Regions from separate parts of the Glutamicibacter sp. NPDC127525 genome, predicted to be linked through region 2. Evidence: riboswitches for the same ligand, from Rfam matches in the RefSeq annotation. Region 2 holds a riboswitch; each other region holds the start of a gene.
What was found. Region 2 has a riboswitch for S-adenosylmethionine ahead of ACFVHU_RS14435 (hypothetical protein). Riboswitches for the same ligand answer to the same signal wherever they lie in the genome.

Region 1 (4,863 bases), on a different contig from region 2:
GTTGGCTTCTCGCCATCCTGCGGATTGCGCGAGAAACGGGTTTCAAGCTCGGCCTCGGAACGATAGGTGATGTGGGCCAGGCGGCGAGCCAAGCCAAGACCGGCGTCCGGGCGCGCATCGTTGCCGTAGTAGTCGCCATTGCAGAAGTGCGGATCCAACCGGATGGATTGGGTTTGCACCTGTGCAAAGGCAATTTGCTCGGCAGTCGCCTGCGCGCTCGAGGCCATCACTACGAGGTTCTTGACCTGGTCGGGGAACTCGACGGCGTATTCCAACGCGCGCGCACCGCCCATCGAACCGCCAATGACCGCATGCCAGGAATCAATTCCCAGTTGCTTGGCCAGCCGCGCTTCAAGGCGCACCGAGTCCTTGATGGTGACGAAGGGAAAGCTCGAACCGTAGGGCAGGCCCTGGTCGCCCAAGGACGAGGGGCCGGTGGAACCATTGCAACCACCCACCATGTTGATGGACACGACAAAGTACTCATTGGTGTCAACCGTGGCTCCGGGACCTACGAGCTCTTCCCACCAGCCGGCGCTTTGCGAATCGCCTTGCGCAACGTGGGCGTCACCGGTGAGCGCATGCATCACCAGCACCGCGTTGGAGCCATCAGCTGCTAGCGTCCCCCACGTTTCATAGGCCAGCACCACGTCCGGAAGGAATCCACCGAATTCGAAGTGGTGCTCCCCCACGGACTTACGGCGCAAAATGCCGTCTTGCCCGCCGGCGAGCTCTTCGGCGCGCAGAGTATCTTCAGTAGTCACAATGGATGCCATGCCTAGAGGGTTTCCTGCAGTTCCTTGTTCTCGAGGGCTGCAACAGCTTGGAAGCCCAGTTCCAGATCGGCCAGAATATCCTTGATATTCTCCAGTCCGACGCTCAGCCGCACCAGTCCCGGGCTCACGCCGGCCGCAACCTGCTCCGCTTCGGAGAGCTGGGCATGGGTGGTGGAGGCCGGGTGGATGACCAAGGAGCGCACGTCGCCGATGTTCGCGACATTGGAGTGCAATACCAGTGCGTCCACGAAGGCCTGGCCGGCTTCCGAACCGCCCTCCAGTTCGAACGCGATGATCGAGCCGGCGCCCTGATCGCTGTACTTCTGCGCACGCTCATGCCAAGGCGAGGACTTCAGGCCTGCGTAGGCGACCTTCTGCACTTCCTCGCGGGCTTCGAGCCAATTGGCAACTTCTACGGCATTCTGGCCGTGGCGCTCAATGCGCAGCGACAAGGTTTCCAGGCCCTGCGCGATCAAGAACGCGTTGAACGGCGCAACCGAGGAACCCAAATCGCGCAGCAACTGCACGCGGGCCTTGAGGATGTAGGCCAGATTGGCGCCCAGGATGCCGTTGGCACCCAGGTCGCGGGCGAAGACCAGGCCGTTGTAGGACTCGTCCGGGGTGTTGAAGCCCGGGAAGCGGTGGGCGTCCTTGGCGAAGTCGAAGTTGCCCGAGTCCACGATGACACCGGCAATGGCATTGCCGTGGCCGCCGAGGAACTTGGTGGCCGAATGGATCACGATATCCGCGCCCCACTCGATCGGGCGGATCAGGTACGGGGTGGCCAGGGTGTTGTCCACCAGCAGCGGCACGCCGGCTTCGTGGGCGATCGCCGAGATGCCCTCGATGTCCAGGACGTCCTGTCGCGGATTGGAGATGGTTTCCCCGAAGAAGGCCTTGGTGTTCGGACGCACCGCGGCACGCCAATCATCCAGGTTGTCCGGGTCGGCAACGAAGGTGACCTCGATGCCCAGGCGCTTGAGCGTGTGCTTGAGCAGGTTCTGGGTTCCGCCGTACAGGCTGGGGCTGGCCACCAGGTGGTCGCCGGCTTCGGCCAAATTCAAGATGGCGAAAGTGGTGGCAGCCTGTCCCGAAGAGAGCAGCAGTGCTCCAACGCCGCCCTCCAGGTCAGCGATGCGGGTTTCCACCGCGTCGGTGGTCGGGTTGCCGATACGGGTGTAGATCGGCTCCAGTTCCTGCAGCGCGAAACGTGCAGCAGCGCTCTGGGCGCTGGGGAAGACGAAAGAGGTGGTTTGGAAAATCGGGAGAGCCCGTGCTCCGGTCGTCGGATCCGGGGTCTGGCCGGAGTGGATCTGACGGGTTTCAAATGACCAGTTATTGCTCATGGTTTCCTCCAAATAGCGTTTCATGACTATGGGGGTACGCCACTGAAAAGACACCGACAGGAAGCACCATATCGTGACGACTTCCAGGGGTAACCCGCGCTTGTCCTTGATGCCTTGTGCGTTCAAGGGCCAGGTCTTCACCCGGGGCACCCCACCGCGGTTGGAGGGTTGCCGCCCAGTAAGCCGGGGCTTGTTACTGGGACTCATGACCTGGTACCAGTTTGCCCGAAAACCGAAGATCTTTGCAACGCAAGAGCTGGTGATTGGACTCAATCGGTCATATTTCGCGAATATTGCAGGTTCATCGCAGAGTATTCGATAGCATCCCGGCACTTAGGTGTGCCTAAGTAGAGACTCGCATCACATGTTGCCATGATGGGCACATGATGAGGCTAGATCACGTAAGTTATGCATGCGGCCCAGACGGGCTGTTGCCAACCGCTGAAAGAATCTCCGAGTCCCTTGGACTGGAATTCGTCAAGGGCGGCGTGCATCCACGATTCGGAACACGCAATGTCATCTTCCCGCTCAAGCATGGCCAGTACCTGGAGGTGGTTGAAGTCCTGAACCACCCGGCCAGCGACAAGGCACCCTTCGGACAGGCGGTTCGCGCCCGTTCGGAGCTCGGCGGCGGCTGGATGGGCTGGTGCGTCTCGGTGGAGGATCTATCCAGTGCCGAGGACCGCTTGGGCCGCAAGTCGGTGCCGGGCAACCGGAAGTTCCCTGATGGCCGCGAACTGACCTGGCAGCAGATTGGCATCAAGGGCCTGATCGCCGATCCGCAGTGCCCGTACCTGATTTCCTGGGATGAAGGATCCGAGGAGCTGCATCCGTCGAAGGCGCTGGAACCTGCCGGCGCCATCAGCCAGATCGCCATTGCCGGCTCGCGTGAACGGGTGCTGGATTGGCTGGGCCAGCCGCAGAACGTCAATTTGGGCGCTGTCACCATGCAATATGAAGCGCCGAATGGCACTCCGGGCATCATGTCGGTTACCTTTGAGACCGAGTCCGGCACCGTGGTGCTGTAAACAGTTCCGCAGAGAACGCAAGTAGGCGGGGACAATGGCGTCCCCACCTACTTTCTTTTCGTCAAGGCCGGTCCAGGCGCTTCCCCAGCACCACGACGTGCTGGTCTTCGAAGCCCAGCCGTTCATAGAAATCGATGACGGCAGAGTTCTCCTCGCGGACCATGAGCTGCACCTTGGGCACGCCGCGATCCCGCAGCCACAGGACAGCGGCATCCACCAGCTCCCTTCCCAGGCCGTTGCCCTGCCGGCACGGATCCACCGCAACATAGTAGAGCCAACCTCGGTGGCCATCATGGCCAACCATCGCAGTAGCCATGAGTTGATCGTTCTCAACGATGGCCAGCACCGTGGAAGCAGGCTCGGCCAAAGCCCGTCGGGCGTCGGCGAGCGCATCATTCCACGGACGAGCCAGCCCGGTTGCTTCCCACAATTCAACTGCTTGGCGAAGGTCCTCTTCGCGCAGCACGGTAATCTGCATTGGCTCAGCTTACCGGCGCTACTGGCCGATTCCGATGGCCGGCCCGACCAAGGCGTATCCCACGAAGCCGATGGCATCGAGCAGGAAGTGCGCGATAACCAGCGGCATCACCCGCCCGTATTTCTGGTATACCCAGCCGAAGACGACGCCCATGAGCATATTGCCGATCATCGGCCCCACCCCCTGGTACAGGTGGTAGCTGCCTCGGATCATCGCAGAACCAATAATGGTGCTCCACAGGCCCAGCTTCAATTTCTTGGCGTAGGTTAACAGGAATCCGAGCATCAGCACTTCTTCGAGGACTGCATGACGTGCAGCCGACAGCAGAAGCACTGGGACGCTCCACCAATAATCGCCAAGATTCGCTGCTGACAGTGCCGTGGTGACGCCCAGTGCCCGCCCAGCGGCATAGACGCCCAGCGTTCCTACTCCCATGGCCAAGAACATCCCCGCCCCGAGCAGTGCGTCCTTGCCCGGCTTGCGCATATCGAAACCGATGTCCCGGATAGTTCGTCCAGTCGTGCGCTTCATCAGGTAGAGCGCCAGCACGACGGGTACCAAGGCAAAGAAGATGTCCAGCAGCTGGTAGGAGAAATCAAAGAACTCGCGGGTGCTCAGCGGGTTGTTCAGCGATGTAGTCTGCTCGCGCAGCGGCGCCCGGGTGACCTTGTCGGCAAAGCTCAGCAGCGAGTAGACCGCGCTTTGTCCCAAGGACAGGGCAAGAACCAAGACGATCTCGAATTTGAGGGTCTTGCGGGTTGCTGTCTGCTTAGATTGTTCAGCGTTCACGTTTCCGATCATAGGCTGATCTGGCTGTGCGCGTACTGAGCAGCCACGTGGCAAACCTGCGATAGCCTGAGGTTGAGACCACCAGCAAGCTGAACGAGAAGAGTGCGAGTGAGCCGTCCTGCCACCATTGGAGAACTGCAGATTGCCCGTCAGCTCTGCCCCGATCTTTCCTGGGAAGATGCGGCCGTGAACGAAGGCGGACAATTCCACAAGGTGGTCATTGGCAATCCGCAAGCGGTGATTCGCATGACGCGCACGCCAGCGGCCACGGAGCAGATGCCCCGTTCCGTCAAGCTGCTGTCTTTGCTGGAGGGCCAGCTCAACTACCAGATTCCGGTGGCGGTCTCCGAGATCCTGCACGTCGACGGACTCAGCTCCGTGGCCATGTCTTTCATCCCCGGCAGCGCCCATGAACCGCATTACGGGGATCCGAAGGTGCTGGGACA
Region 2 (4,863 bases):
TGCGTCGCAGGTGCACTCGCACGATTCGATCTTCCACTCTCCACCGTCCATGAGGACCTGGATCATCGGAGAATATTCTTCGCCAGAATCGGTGACGGTGCCTTCGATCTGGTGGGTGCTTTCGTCGAATTCCACGTCAACCACGGAATTTGCTTCTGCAGCCAGGTTCTTTCCATAGAAGAAAGGAACGTTGCCCAGAAAAGCCAATAAGTGGCGGGCATCAATGGTTGGTGGAACAGATTCAATCATCCTCTCATCGTTTCACGTTCCGGGCCTTCGCGAAAGTTGAAGGGCCTTTCTGTGAATAATCACTATCTATGACGTAGCGTTGACGCATGTCCCAAGTGTGGCCCTACCTTCCAGCACGCGCAGTGAACATAACGACGCTCGTTGAATTCGACCGTCTCGCAGCCGAAGCGCTGGCTTCCCACCGCGCACGCGGAAAAGGCTGGCGAGTGCACCGTGTTGATCTGCGCGAACGGGATACCGTGCTGGAATCCTTGGATCTTTCCGAAGCGCTATTCATCGATTGCCAGTATTCCGCGCAAGGAGCGCAGATCGTGCAAGCCACTGGCGGGCTGTGCATGAGCTCGGGGGAGGAGCTTCCCTTCGAGACGGTGGCTCGCGGCTTGTATTCGCCGCATGAGTTGTACTCGGGGATCCGGACGCAGACCTACGAGCATGTGCCTGATGCGAAGATCTACGCGTACTCCCAGCAGCATGCAGCGGTGAATTCCGATAGCGATAGCAATGCGCTGGCAAGAACCCTGCATGATCACCACATTGGCCAGGCGCTGGTCTCGGCGGTGTACGAGGGCACGTTCAAGGAAACCCCGATTATCGGGGTGATGGGCGGGCATGCGATGAGCCGGGGCACTGCGCAGTATGCGCAAGCTTTGGAGCTTGGGCGCATGATTACCCGGGCCGGCTACGCGGTCGCCACCGGTGGAGGCCCCGGCGCAATGGAAGCCGCCAATGCCGGTGCGTGGCTGGCCGATTACGGACCAGAAGATGTCGCTACGGCATTGCAGATGCTGGCCGAAGCGCCAGATGCGATCCATCAGCGCACCGGCTGGGCGAGAACTGCGCTGATGGTCAAGGAGCGTTTCCCGAGCCAGCGGCAGTCCCTGGGCGTGCCAACCTGGTTCTACGGCCATGAGCCGCCGAATCTGTTTGCCACCCAGATTGCCAAGTTCTTCACCAATTCCATTCGTGAAGCGATTCTGCTGGAGCAGTCCAACGGCGGGCTGGTAGTTCTGCCCGGGGCCGCCGGCACGGTGCAGGAAATCTTCCAGGATGCCTGCGAAAACTACTACGCTACCGGTGCTCGCGTGGTGCCGATGGTGCTGATCGGCAAGGACTATTGGACGAGGGATCTGCCTGCTTGGCCGCTGCTTCAGGCCCTGGCCAAGGACCGTGTCATGGAACAGAAGATTGCTCTGGTGGAAACCGCCGAAGAAGCGATGGAGTTCATCCAGAGCATGCAAACCCTGCGCCGGCGTACCCGGCGGCCGGAGAACAGCTAGAGCACGGCATGGAAAATGCCGGTACAGCCAAAGCTGTACCGGCATTCGATTCGCAGCAGGCTGCTATCCGATGCTGACGTCGAAGATCAGGCCCAAGCAGTAGGTGATGGCCGCTGCGCCCCAGCCGATGGCTAGCTGGCGCAGGCCGCGCTTGAGCGGGGAGGCCCCGGAAAGCAGTCCCACGATCCCTCCGGTGATCATCAGGGCCACGCCCACCAGGACTACCGAGACGATGATCGCGGTCATGCCGGACAGGCCAAGGATATACGGCAGGATCGGCACCACAGCACCGGAAGCAAAGAGGAAGAACGAGGTGGCCGCCGCACCGGTGGCCGAACCCAGCTCCTGGTGCTCCTTCTCAAGTTCTTCGCCGCGACCCTCTGGGTTCAGCGAGAAGTCGGGGTTGCAATCGCAGGTGAACAGGCCCATGCGTTCGGCGGCCCGGTGCTCGGCATCTTCATCGCTCATGCCGCGGGCCTTATAGATTAGCAGCAGCTCGTTGGCGTCCAGATCAAGGTTCGGGGCCGCTGTCAGCGTGACCTGGGTTGGGCGTGAAGCTGTCAGCAGCTCGCGCTGGGAACGCACCGAAACGTATTCGCCAGCTGCCATGGACAGTGCACCGGCCAGCAAGCCGGCAATGCCGGAGAACAGCACGAAGGTCGCTGAAACACCGGTCGCACCGATGCCCATGATCAAAGCGAGATTGGAAACCAGCCCGTCGTTGGCGCCGAAGACCGCAGCACGGAAGTTGCCCGAAAGGCGCGCACGGCCTGCTGTAGCAAGCGCGCGAACGACTTCTTCGTGGACCTGTTCGTCGGCCGCCATCTGCGCGGTGGCGTCCTTGTCATCGCGGTAGGGCGAACTGCTCTCGGAGCGCTGGGCCATGGCCAGGACGAAGACCGAACCGAAATGCAATGCCAGGAAACGCAGCATGGTGCGGCGCAGCGACGGGCGGACTTCCTTGACATGTTCGCCGAGCAGGACGCGCCAGTGGGATTCGTGGCGTGCTTCCGCCTCTGCCAGGCCCAGCAGGATTTGCCGTTCCTGCCCGGTTTTCTTTTCCGCGAGGGCCCGGTAGATGGAGCCTTCTGCGACTTCATCAGCGAGATACTTGCGCCATCGCTGGATCTGCGCTTTGGTAGGTTCGGTTGCTGAGTGCTGTGGCATCGCGAAGATGACTCTCCTGGAACATGGAGTTTCCCAATGAAACCCGTGGATCGGATCAACTACCCAGTTTAGTCAGGGCTCCTGCACTTGGGAATTTGGCAAGACTAAAAGCAAATCGCTTGCCCGCAGGATCTCCGGCGACTGGCACCACCAGCAGCAATTCAGATGTGGCCGGATCGAAGGTCGGCCTGCGGGCGCAACGGGCAATGAGCTGTTCGAGCCTGAGCGGATCTGCAACGTAGCGGGTGCGCCAGCGGCCTTCGGCCTTGAACTGCACTTGGCCGGTCTGGCGGTCGATGACGGGCAGAATCGGATATGCCATGGGACGTCAACTCTCTTGCGAGCTCTTGCCCGTGCACCTGTTGATGCGCGGACCGCTTCCTCATCCGAACCACCCATGAACTTGGGGTTGGTGCGCGGCCAGTCGGAGCTTGGCGCCGCGTCTCGTGAAGCAACATTTCCGATGGTACCGCCGGCGGCAGGGCCCGGTGAAGTCAGAATGCGTAATATGACTGCGGGTCAGCTGCCCGGGGCAAAGGCATCGGCCAGTTGCTGCAGCTTCTCGCGTTGTTCCGCCCATTGCCCAGCGGTGTAATCGGGCAGCAAATCCAGTTGCGCGGTCCAGCCAGCACGGCCATCGAGCTGCTCGCGAATAATGTCCAAATGCCCTGCATGGCGGGAGGTCTCGGCGAGCGCATGGATGAGCAGGTGATCCAAGGTGGTATTCCCGGCTGGCCCCCACCACGGTACCTCTACGGGGCTGTCCAGGGGCAGGGTGCTGATGGCCTCATCGGCGAAGGCGATGGCTTTCCGATAGAGGCCGATCAGCTGTTGCGCGCGCATGTCTGCTGGCGGAAGGAAATCCGCGTCGGGATCATGCGGAGCTATGAACTCGCGAACGTAGCGGTCATTGGCCTTGCGCTTGAGGCAGGTGCCGAAATATTCGTATTCATTGATCGCCAAATGGTGCAGTACACCCAGAATATGGGTGCCCGTAGGGGTGAGCGGGGTGCGGGCCAGGTGCTCGGCGAGGCCTTCTGCCTTGAAGATCGCATTCTCGCGTGCGTCGTTCAGGTACCCGCAGAGCTTGTCCTTGGTGCTGTCCATGGACAGAGTCTAGTGACCGTGGTGGGTCCGCGGTAGGGGCGCCGTGTGTTTACCATTGGTAAACTTGCCCCGCAGGCCTTGAAGCCAAAGTGGTTGCGGTTGTAGTTGCTGCAAAAAACGTCGATGGAGCCAAACGATGAAAACCTTGCCAGTTGAACCAACCGGTGCTGCGATCAACATCGGTGCGAGGCTGCGCGGGGTGCGCCAGACCCAGCGCATGACCATTGACCAGGTCGCCGAGCTATCCGGACTGACCAAAGGTTTCCTCTCACGTGTCGAGCGCGACCTGACCAGCCCTTCGGTTTCGACCCTTTTGCGGTTGTGCGAAGTGCTGGGCATGGAAGTAGGTACCCTCTTCGAGGTTCCAGAAACGAAACTGGTCCGCCTGGAGCAGGCTCCCCGTGTTTCCCTGGGCGGCGACGGCATCACGGAGCAGCTGGTTACGCCACGCAGCGAGAAGCGGGTGCAGATGATTCGCGCTGAGATTGCGCCCAAGGGCACCGGTGAAGCAGAACTGTATTCGGTGGATTGCGAGCTGGAAGTGCTGCACGTGATCGCGGGAAAATTCATCCTGGTATTGCCAGATCAGCGCGTAGAACTCGAAGCAGGCGATACGATAACCTTCCCCGGGCGTGAACCGCATAGCTGGGAAAACGATTCTGATGAGGTAGCTGTGGTTACCTGGACGCTGATCCTCTCATGACGCCAAGCCCATGCGCCTGCTGCCAGGGCACGGCATGAGCGGTGCGGCTGCGCGTTCGTCTGCGGGGAGATGAACCGCGTATTCTAGGAACGATGCGTTGTTTCGGGGCGCTCGGAACGATGAGTGATGGGAGAGGCGTGAGGACAGGCGAACCAACCGCTGCGCAAGATCAACTGCGCAGTATCAGCTGGTGGGCTTCGATACTTTTCGGCGTTCTTATTGGCACCACCTTGACCTGGATCCGCACCCAACGCAATTTCTTCTTCATTGGCGCAGCGATTCTGGCCGTCGTCATTGTCACCATTGGCGTGCGAACGATTCGCCGACGTGCACGCTTCCCGCTGATGGCGCAGGCGCGCA
Region 3 (4,863 bases), on a different contig from region 2:
AAGCCAAGGCCCATTGACGCGCCGAGGAGTTCGGCTGCGACCAGGAAGAGCCAAGCTTGGGCTAGTGCCAAACGCAGGCCGGAGAAGATCGAAGGGACCACTGCGGGCAGCTGGACGGTGCGCAGCAGCTTCAATCCCTTCAACCCGAAGGCGCGGGCTGCTTCGACCAGGTGGGCATCGACATGGCGCAACGCCAAGGCGACGGTGGTAAAGACCGGGAAGAAGGCACCAATGATCACGAGTGTGACCTTGGAATCTTCACCCATTTTCATCCAGAGCACCAGCAGCGGAACCCAAGCCAAGGAAGGGACTGCACGCAGGGCGCTGATGCTCAGTCCCAGAAATGCATCTGCCAATTTGGACAGCCCGACAAGCGCACCCAGCGCCAAGCCCAGCAATGATCCGAAGGCGAAACCGAGAAGAACACGCTGAGTGGAGATGCCGATGTGCTTTCCGAGTTCGCCATCCTGGAAGAGCTCAATGGCAGCAGAAACCACTGAACCCGGAGTTGGCAGTGTCCACGGAGCAACGATTCCGGTAACGGTGACAAATTGCCACACAGCCAGGGTGGTCAGCGGCAAGACCAGCGCAAGCAGCCATTTCGGGGCACGCAGGATCGTTGCGGCCATGCTGGCCTTCTGCTTGGCAGGTGTTTGGCTTCCGCGGGTTCCAGCCACGTTAGTGGGGCTCATGGCTGGTTACTCTCCGGAGATCTTTGTTGCGTCTGTCTTGACGGCAAACTGGTCATCGATGAGGCTCTCCAGAGCTTCATCAACGGATTCCTGCTCCGAGACATCGCCGCTAGCGACCAGCGTGGGAGCAATCTTGCTCAGGACTCCAGTGAATTTGGCGTCGGGAACTGCCGGAACGTCCAGATTGGAGCGTTCCTCAATCACGGTGGCAGCAACTCCTGGTTCGAGCCCTGCTACGTCGGCCAGGATTTCTGCGGTTTCCTCGGGATTGTCAGCTGCCCAGCCACGAGCCTTTTCGTAGGCATCGACAACGAGCTGGGCGAGTTCGGGGCTCTGCTCGATGAAGTCTTCGCGAGCGTTCAGCGCACCGTAGGTGTTGAAATCCAAGTTCCGGTAAACCAGTTGCGCGCCGTCTTTTTCGGCAGCGGCCATGATCGGATCCAAACCGCTCCAGGCATCAACCGAGCCGTTGGCCAGGGCGGTACGTCCATCGGCATGCTGGAGGTTCTGCAGCTTGATGTCAGCTTCACTCAAGCCCGCGGATTCCAGCGCCTGCAGCAGGAAGAAGTATGGATCGGTGCCCTTCGTAGCGGCCACGGTCTTGCCCGCCAGATCTTCAACGGACTCGATTTTCGAGTCCCTATCCACTACCAGGGCCGCCCATTCCGGCTGCGAATACAGTGCGATGGTCTTGATGGGTGCACCGTTCGAACGGTTCAGGAGCGCAGCGGAACCGGCTGTGGAACCAACATCGATTGCGTCGGCGCGAAGAGCTTCATTGGCCTTGTTGGAACCTGCGGACTGGATCCATTCGACATTTACGCCCTGCTCCTTGGCGGCTGCTTCCAACCATCCCTTTTCCTTGAGTACCAGGCTCAGCGGGTTGTAAGTGGCAAAGTCGATGGACAGGGTCTGACCATCCGAGGAGGCTGTAGCGTTTTCGCCAGCACAGCCGGTCAGGGCAACTGCGCCAACGATCAAGGCGGCGGCGGACAATGCAGTGCGGCGGGTGAGACGGTTCAAAAGCATGGAGAATCCTAGAATTGTGCGTGCAAGCGGTGTAGGTGAAAAGGCAAAGGGGACGAATGGTTCGGGACCCACGGCGTGGCCGGGACTAATGGTTGGTTGGGTCGACGCCGAGCAGGCGCAATAGGTGCAGGCGATCTGCAACGAACTTTTCATCGGTATGCCGGCGTGGATGCCCAGCTGAGATGGACAGATCTTCGATGACGCCCGCTGCACTATGCCCAGCGCCTCGCCCCAGAACAATCACGCGGTCAGCCAGAGTCAACGCCTCGTCCACATCATGGGTCACCATGAGAACGGTGGTGGGGAACGATGCGTGAATCGAGAGCAGCAGATCCTGCATCTTCAAGCGTGTCAGCGCATCGAGGGCGCCAAAGGGTTCATCAAGAAGCAATACACCCGGGCGCCGAGCCAGCGCGCGAGCCAGCGAAACCCGCTGCGCCATGCCTCCGGAGATCTCGCGTGGGCGCAAGCTGGCTGCATGGCTCAGACCGGTCAGCTCGATCAACTCCTCGATCAGCGCGTTGCCGGAGCGCTTATCGGTTTCCGGTGCCAGGCCCAGTGCAATGTTCTGGCGAACCGAGCGCCATGGCAGCAGCCGGGGCTCCTGGAAAGCAACGGCGCATAACTCGTTGATGCCGGTGACCTCGCGGGTGCCGGTGCGGATGGTGCCGGTGGTGGGGTGGTCCAAGCCCGATACTGAACGCAGCAGCGTGGATTTTCCGCAACCGCTGGCTCCAAGAATGGCCACGACTTGACCTGCCGGAATTTGCAGGTTGATATCGGCCAGGACGGTGCGGCTTTCCATCTTGGTGGTGAAGGTCCGCGACACGTTGCTGAACTGCACGTCCAGGGCGCTTGAAGCTGAGACAACGGGAGCTGCCTCGGGCGCTGCAAAGGAAAGAGTCATGTTCATCTCCATCGGTCCTGGCGGTAGCACCGGCCTGCAGAGCAAAACTCCAAAGGTGGTTGCTGCGGCGTCAACGAGCCAGATCTCTAGGCCGCTCGGGATGGTTACGTGTCCATTACAACGAGTCGAACGATTTGAACGCAAATCTCGCGTAATATGAAAAAATCTTCGACAACTACGTCACATTGCCCAGAAATTTCGTTATTTATTTTATTGCAGGCCGGTTTGCTCGACATTAAGCAAAACTTTGCAACTCATCTTCGGCAGGACACGGAATAGGCTGTGAAATTTGAAGATGGGCACTGCCGGCACTGGGACGAAATGTGACTTCGCGGGTTGGAATCACCGGTTTATTACCGTTACAAATGAATTACGACCCATCCAGAGCGGCTGAGAGATCTGGCTCCACGACGCCGCAGCAACCACCCCAATAGCGGGACGGTGCTACCGCCAGGACCGATGGAAAGAATTGAGAACCCTGATGCCTATTGGTGAATCGCACAATGCCCTCGGACTGGACTTCAACCAGCTCAGTGACCCTTCGCAGGCCACCGCAATGGACCTGGACAAGTTTGAAGAACAGTTGCCGACTAGGCAATTGCTGAAAATCACCCCCGGACCAAGTGCGGATGAGCAATACGACCGGCTGGCCGAAATCTTCCGTCCCGTTTTTGCGCAGATCGCCGCAACCGCCAAGGACCGCGACTTGAACCGCGTGCTTCCTTTCGAGCAGGTAGGCCTGCTGAATCGCGAGCGCTTCGGTGCGTTGCGCCTTTCCGTTGCCGACGGGGGCTATGGTGCACGGCTGGTGGATGTCTTCCGCTTGCTCATCGAGCTTTCCGAGGCGGACTCCCACGTAGGCCAGCTGTGGCGCGCGCATATCGCATTCGTTGAGAATGTCTTGGTGCTGGACGACGAAGAACTGCGCAAGAAGTGGGTCGCTCGCATCGCTGCCGGGCAGATTATCGGCAACGCCTACACCGAACGCGGTGGCAACGCCCTGGGCACCTTGAACACCAAGGCCAGCGTCTTGGATGGACGCTGGGTGATCGACGGTGAAAAGTACTACTGCACCGGCACCATTTTTGCCGACTGGACCACCGTTGCGGTGGCCCACCCGGAGCTCGCCGGCCGCCAGATCGCCGTGGTCTCCACCCAGCGCAGCGGCGTCAAGATCCTCGACGACTGGGATGGGTTCGGCCAGGGCCTCACCGGAACCGGCACCACCGAATTCCACCAGGTCCCGGTGGATTGCTTCATGCCGCAGCAGACCAATGACTCCGAAGCGGCGATCTTCCAGCTGGTGCTCATGGCCGTGCAGGCGGGCATCGCCCGCGCCGCACTGAACGACCTGCGTCACGCGGTGCAGGCGCGCACCCGCATCTTCACCACTGGAACCGGGGTGCCGGTATACCAGGAACCCCAGGTCCTCCAGCTGGTGGGCGAAGTTTCCGCGGAGTCCTTCGCTGCCGACTCCGTGGTGATCGGCGCAGTCCTTGAAGTTGAAGCCGCCTTGGGCGATCCGGGACTGAACGACGAGGAACGCTACGCAGTATGCGAGCTGGCCGCCAACCGCGCGCAAACCGTGGTGCAGCCACTGGCCATCGGCGTGACCAGCAAGCTCTTCGACGCACTGGGCGCCTCTTCCACCAGAAGCGGCTGCAACCTGGACCGGCACTGGCGCAATGCGCGCACCATCGCCACGCATAACCCGGCGATCTACAAGGCGCGCATCGTCGGGGACTACGAGATCAATGGGGTCCAGCCGCAACGGCTGTCCGTCACCGGCGAGGATTCGACCCAGCGGGCCTGAGGGCCTGCGACGCACACCAGCAACTTTCCACGATTACCAACCTATGGGGGCAAAGCCATGAGCGAGAACAAGCGCGAGATCCTATTCAACGCATTCGACATGAACTGCGTGGTGCACCAGTCGCCGGGCCTGTGGCGCCATCCGCAGGACAAGGCCTCGACCTACAAGACCCTGGGCTACTGGACCCACCTGGCCAAGGTGCTGGAAAAGGGGAAGTTCGACGGGCTGTTCCTTGCCGACGTGCTGGGCACCTACGACGTGTACAAGGGCACCAACGTGACCCCGCTGGGCTCCGGCGCGCAGGCGCCGGTCAACGACCCGATGATGCTGGTTTCCGCCATGGCCGCTGTGACCGAGAACCTCGGCTTCGGCGTCACCGCAGGTACCGCCTATGAGCACCCGTACGCTTTCGCCCGCCGCTT
Region 4 (4,863 bases), 120 kb from region 2:
GCGGGACTGCTCTCCATCGGAAATGATGTCGATGCCGCGCTGGGTCTGTTCGAGGACCGCAGCACGCATGGCGTCCTGTTGGCCTTCGCGCAATTGCGCGCCCTCAAGCTTCCATGGGGACCAAAGCTTTTCAGGTTCGGCAAGCCATGAAGGCTTGGGCAGGCTGCCGACAATCGATGTGGGGATAATCAGAGAAGTCATGAGTTATCTTTCAGATTCTTAGGCGACAGGAGTCGGGTAGGAGGAAGACCACTGATCGAGCAGCTCGCGGTTCGGAATAATGAAATGCTCTTCGGTGAACTTCCCTTGGATCTTGCCTAGCTGGGTTCGTTCTTCGCGGTCATAAAAAACGCGGGTAGGGGAGAAGTCCTGGGCGCCGAGACTCGGGTGGTACACGGCAGGAGCCACAGAATTGGCATTATAGATCTCGGGGCGGTAGATCTTCTGGAAGGTCTCCATGGTGCTGATCAGGCTGATCAGCTGCAGATTGGTGTAGTCGTTGAGCAGGTCACCGCGGAAGTAGAACGCCAGCGGTGCCACGGCACCTGGCGGCATGAAATAACGCACGCGCAAGCCCATTTTCCCGAAGTACGCATCGGTCAATGAATTTTCATCTTGCTGGTACTCCAAGCCGAGCACCGGATGGCTGTTGCCGGAGCGGAAATAGGTCTTGGAAGTCGAGACGCTGATGCAGATCACCGGCAGCTGGGCAAAACGTTCACGGTATGCCTGTGAGTTCAAAAAATGTTGGAAGAGCTGTCCATGGAGATCACCAAAATCTTCTGAAAGCACCGGAGCTCCGCTGTCATTACATGAGGCAGGAAGCACCACACTGAAGTCATAGTCGCGGACGTACGACGAAAAATTATTGCCGACTATTCCCTGGGTTCGAGTGCCTAGGAGTTTATCCACGATCGTGGTTTCAAGGACTTCTAAAAGGGGAAACTTCTGGTCTATATTATCGGCAGTGAAATGCACATTGGCAGAAATGATTTCCAATTCCAACGCATAGCGGTCTCCCTGGGGATTGTCCCAGTGAGACAAGGAATTGAAGCGGCGGTTGATCATTGTTAAAGCGTTGTTCAGGTTCTCTGCGCGGCGCTCTCCACGTGCCAAATTGGCGAAGTTCGTGGTGGTTCGCGAATTTGCTGAGGGGGTGTAATTCTCATCGAATTTAGTGGTGCTAATGCTGAAGGTCAACGCGTCTGCCATGATGGCCAATCTGTTTCTTTGGGGGCCGTGGTGGGCCGAGGGGAAGTCGATGCGTCAATCATGCAGGGAGATTCTTGATATCGGGTAACTCGATATAACTATGGATTCATATAGACTCTGGCTATGGTTCAGGGAACGAATGGTCTGACACTGCAGCAGCTTCGCTATTTTGTGGCGGTCGCCTCGGAGGGGTCAATCTCGGCCGCCGCCGACCTCATCTACGTCGCACAGCCCAGCATGTCCTCAGCGATGAAGGAGCTTGAATCACGGGTGGGGCGCACCTTGCTGATGCGTTCGGCCAGGGGAGTGACGCTCACCGCCGAAGGCGCAGAATTCCTCGGCTACGCCCGGCAGGTGCTCGAGCAAGTGGAGCTTCTTGAGCATCGCTATCTCGGCCGCCCCTCGGCCCGGCGGCTGCTGGGCGTCTCCACCCAGCACTACTCCTTCTCGGTAGACGCTTTCGTGAGGATGGTGCAGGCCAGCGGGGCCGAGGAGTACCAGTTTTCGCTGCGCGAGACCCGCACCGAAGAAATCATCGAGGACGTGCGCACGCTGCGCAGCGACATCGGGATCCTGTACCGCAACGACTTCAACCGGAAGGTCATCGACAAGCTGCTGCGCGAATCCCGGCTGGTCTTCCACCCGCTGTTCCTGGCCGATCCGCACATTTTCATCTCGCGCAGCAACCCGCTGTCCACGCGGACCCAGGTCACGCTCGAAGACCTGGAAGACCTTCCGCGGCTGACTTTCGACCAGGGCGCGAATAATTCCTTCTACTTCGCCGAGGAGGTGCTCTCCACGCGCTCCAGCCAACGTGAAATCCAGGTCTCGGACCGCGCCACCATCTTCAACCTGATGATCGGCTTGGGCGGGTACACGATCTCCACCGGCATCATCAGCGACGAGCTCGATCCCTCCATCGTGGCCATCCCGCTGGCCATCGAGGAGCGCATCGAGATTGGCTGGATTGACCACGCCGCCATCCCGCTCACCGACCAGGCCCAGCGCTACCTGCAAGAAGTCCGCACGGTGGTCGCCAGCTTCGGGGTAGAAGTGCTCGGCTGAGCCACCAGCAGCGTAACGCCCGGTCATCGAGTACCGGCACATCGTCACAAACTCCAGGAAAAACCGCGAAACCATGCGGTTTTTCTCAATTCTGCGCGTCATAAAAAGGTTCAGGCCCCCGCGTCATCATGACAAGGCGACGACATATGAAGCGTGGCGGCCTTGTATGAAGCCGGGCGCCGGATACCGCTTGCACCGTTTGCGGCGGATAGCCAACCATGGAAGAACAACAAACCATCAAGAGCGGCTGAGAGATCTGGCTCGAAGACGTCGCAGCAACCATCGGGAAACCGAAAGGTGCTACCGCCAGGAACGATGGAGCAGTTCCGAACGCGTTTTTGCGTACTGTGCTTCGTGCCGCCGCACGATGCCAATCGGTGCACTCCCTCGCAGAGAATCGAGGAGGAGCCATGAGCCAGGAAACCGACGCGGTCCACGCAGGGTACCGCCCGAGCGGAGACTTCCGCCCGATGCTGCCACCACTGCACAATTCCGCGGCCTACCAATTCCAATCGCATGCCGAAGCGATCGAGAAGTTCGCCCTGCGCCAGGCCGGCTTCACCTATTCGCGCACCGGCAACCCGACCGTTTCGATTCTCGAGCAGCGCGTAGCCGCCTTGGAAGGCGGGGCCCACGCGGTGGCCACCGCCACCGGGCAAGCCGCCGTGGCCCTGTCCCTGCTGGCCCTGACCCAGGGACCCAAGCACATTGTGGCCTCTTCCTCGCTCTACGGCGGCACCGTGGACCTGTTCACCGACACCTTCGCGGACTTCGGCATCCGCATCAGCTTTGTCGACCAGGCCGATCCGTCCGCCTGGGCCGCTGCCATTGAGTCGGACACCCGGGCGTTCTTCCTGGAGTCCGTCTCCAACCCGCTGTGCACCGTGGCCGACCTGCCCGCCATCGCGGCCATCGCCCACGAGCACAACATCCCGGTGGTGGTCGACAATACCCTGGCCACCCCGCTGAATATTCGGCCTCTGGATTTGGGTGCCGACATCGTGGTGCACTCGGCCACCAAGGGCCTGGCCGGGCACGGCTCGGTGCTCGGCGGGGTCGTCGTGGACTCGGGGAAATTCGACTTCTCCGATGCCGCCCGCTGGCCGCAGATCGCCGCCCCGCGGGTGCGGCTGAACAACACCTCGCTGCTTGAGCGCCACGGACCGGCCGCCTACGCGATGCTGGTGCGTTCCAAATTCCTGCACGATCTGGGCCCGACCCTGGCCCCGGCCAGCGCCCAGGGAATCCTGGCCGGAATCGAGACCCTGCCGGTGCGTGCCGCCCACGTGCAGCGCAGCGTCACCACCCTGATCGAAAAGCTCTTAGAGCACCCGGGCATCGCGGCCATCCACCACCCGTCCCTGCCCGGCCACCCGAGCCACGAGCTGGCCCGGACGCTCACGCCCAAGGGCACCGGCTGCGTGCTGGCCATCGAGCTGGCCCACCCATCGCTGGTTTCCCCGGTGATCGACGGGCTCAAGCTGATTTCCCTGGCCGCGAATGTGGGGGACACCCGCACCATGGTCTCCCACCCGGCCACCATGACGCACTGCCGGCTCTCCGAGCAGCAGCTGGTGGCCGCGGGCCTGAACACCTCCACCCTGCGTCTGTCGGTCGGTCTGGAAGACCCCGCCGATCTGCTCGCAGATATCACCCAATCGCTGGACCTTGCATTGGCCGCAGCCCAGGCCACCGCCGACACCAAGGAAGTGAGTTTCGCATGAGCGGCTTCAACACCCTCGCCGTGCACGCCGGCCAGCACAAGGACCCGCACACCGGTGCGGTGATCCCGCCGATCTACCAGACCAGCACCTTCATCCAGGACGGCATCAACGTGCTGCGCGCCGGGCACGAATACTCGCGCGGCTCCAACCCGACCCGCAACGGGTTCGAATCCCAGCTCACCGCGCTGGAAGGCGGCACCGCCGGCTTCTCCTTCGCCTCGGGGATCGCGGCCGAAGACGCGCTGCTGCGCGCAGTACTGGCGCCAGGCGATCACATCGTGCTGGGTGCCGACGGCTACGGCGGCACCAACCGGCTGATCTCCAAGCTGCACAGCAAATGGGGGATCACCTCTTCCGCGGTGGACATCACCAACCTGGATGCGGTGCGCGCCGCGGTGTGCCCGAACACCGCGCTGCTCTGGGTGGAGACCCCCTCCAACCCGCTGCTGGGCATCGCCGATCTGGCCGGCTGGGCTGCCATCGCCCGCGAGCACGGCGCCCTGCTGGTGGTGGACAATACCTTCGCTACCCCGTATCTGCAGCGCCCGCTGGATTTCGGCGCCCACGCGGTGGTCCATTCCACCACCAAGTACATCGGCGGGCACTCCGATGTGCTCGGCGGGGCCGTCATCGTGGCCGATCACCTGCACCGCGGGCAGAGCCTGGCCGAAGCCGTGGGCTACCAGCAGTTTGCCGGGGGCGCGGTCTCCGGACCGCAGGATTCCTACCTGGCCGCCCGCGGCTTGAAGACCTTGGGCCTGCGCATGGAACGCCACGGGGCTACCGCCTCCACCCTGGCCCGCTGGCTCGATGACCAGCCCGAGGTCACTCGCGTCTACTACCCGGGGCTGGAACGCCATCC

Region 1: it holds a riboswitch for S-adenosylmethionine, as region 2 does, so the genes downstream of both, ACFVHU_RS09235 (bifunctional o-acetylhomoserine/o-acetylserine sulfhydrylase) here and ACFVHU_RS14435 (hypothetical protein) in region 2, are expected to answer to the same signal.
Region 3: it holds a riboswitch for S-adenosylmethionine, as region 2 does, so the genes downstream of both, ACFVHU_RS11850 (ABC transporter ATP-binding protein) here and ACFVHU_RS14435 (hypothetical protein) in region 2, are expected to answer to the same signal.
Region 4: it holds a riboswitch for S-adenosylmethionine, as region 2 does, so the genes downstream of both, ACFVHU_RS14950 (O-acetylhomoserine aminocarboxypropyltransferase/cysteine synthase family protein) here and ACFVHU_RS14435 (hypothetical protein) in region 2, are expected to answer to the same signal.

Annotation. Positions count from the first base shown of each region.
Region 1 covers NZ_JBHXVN010000003.1:253,271-258,133, forward strand. Annotated here, with positions in the region: gene ACFVHU_RS09230 (homoserine O-acetyltransferase) at 1-776, opposite strand, end outside; gene ACFVHU_RS09235 (bifunctional o-acetylhomoserine/o-acetylserine sulfhydrylase) at 779-2,122, opposite strand; SAM riboswitch class IV at 2,214-2,333, opposite strand; gene ACFVHU_RS09240 (VOC family protein) at 2,506-3,150, shown strand; gene ACFVHU_RS09245 (GNAT family acetyltransferase) at 3,212-3,628, opposite strand; gene ACFVHU_RS09250 (CPBP family intramembrane glutamic endopeptidase) at 3,647-4,429, opposite strand; gene ACFVHU_RS09255 (phosphotransferase family protein) at 4,526-4,863, shown strand, end outside.
Region 2 covers NZ_JBHXVN010000006.1:50,721-55,583, forward strand. Annotated here, with positions in the region: gene ACFVHU_RS14420 (DEAD/DEAH box helicase) at 1-249, opposite strand, end outside; gene ACFVHU_RS14425 (LOG family protein) at 336-1,526, shown strand; gene ACFVHU_RS14430 (VIT1/CCC1 transporter family protein) at 1,590-2,693, opposite strand; gene ACFVHU_RS14435 (hypothetical protein) at 2,749-3,015, opposite strand; SAM riboswitch class IV at 3,032-3,145, opposite strand; gene ACFVHU_RS14440 (DinB family protein) at 3,213-3,800, opposite strand; gene ACFVHU_RS14445 (helix-turn-helix domain-containing protein) at 3,937-4,503, shown strand; gene ACFVHU_RS14450 (hypothetical protein) at 4,641-4,863, shown strand, end outside.
Region 3 covers NZ_JBHXVN010000004.1:321,244-326,106, reverse strand. Annotated here, with positions in the region: gene ACFVHU_RS11860 (ABC transporter permease) at 1-629, opposite strand, end outside; gene ACFVHU_RS11855 (aliphatic sulfonate ABC transporter substrate-binding protein) at 699-1,721, opposite strand; gene ACFVHU_RS11850 (ABC transporter ATP-binding protein) at 1,807-2,628, opposite strand; SAM riboswitch class I at 2,634-2,735, opposite strand; SAM riboswitch class I at 3,003-3,094, shown strand; gene ACFVHU_RS11845 (acyl-CoA dehydrogenase) at 3,110-4,441, shown strand; gene ACFVHU_RS11840 (LLM class flavin-dependent oxidoreductase) at 4,499-4,863, shown strand, end outside.
Region 4 covers NZ_JBHXVN010000006.1:169,079-173,941, forward strand. Annotated here, with positions in the region: gene ACFVHU_RS14935 (methionine synthase) at 1-201, opposite strand, end outside; gene ACFVHU_RS14940 (DUF1852 domain-containing protein) at 220-1,212, opposite strand; gene ACFVHU_RS14945 (LysR family transcriptional regulator) at 1,336-2,277, shown strand; SAM riboswitch class I at 2,509-2,599, shown strand; gene ACFVHU_RS14950 (O-acetylhomoserine aminocarboxypropyltransferase/cysteine synthase family protein) at 2,688-4,001, shown strand; gene ACFVHU_RS14955 (cystathionine gamma-synthase) at 3,998-4,863, shown strand, end outside.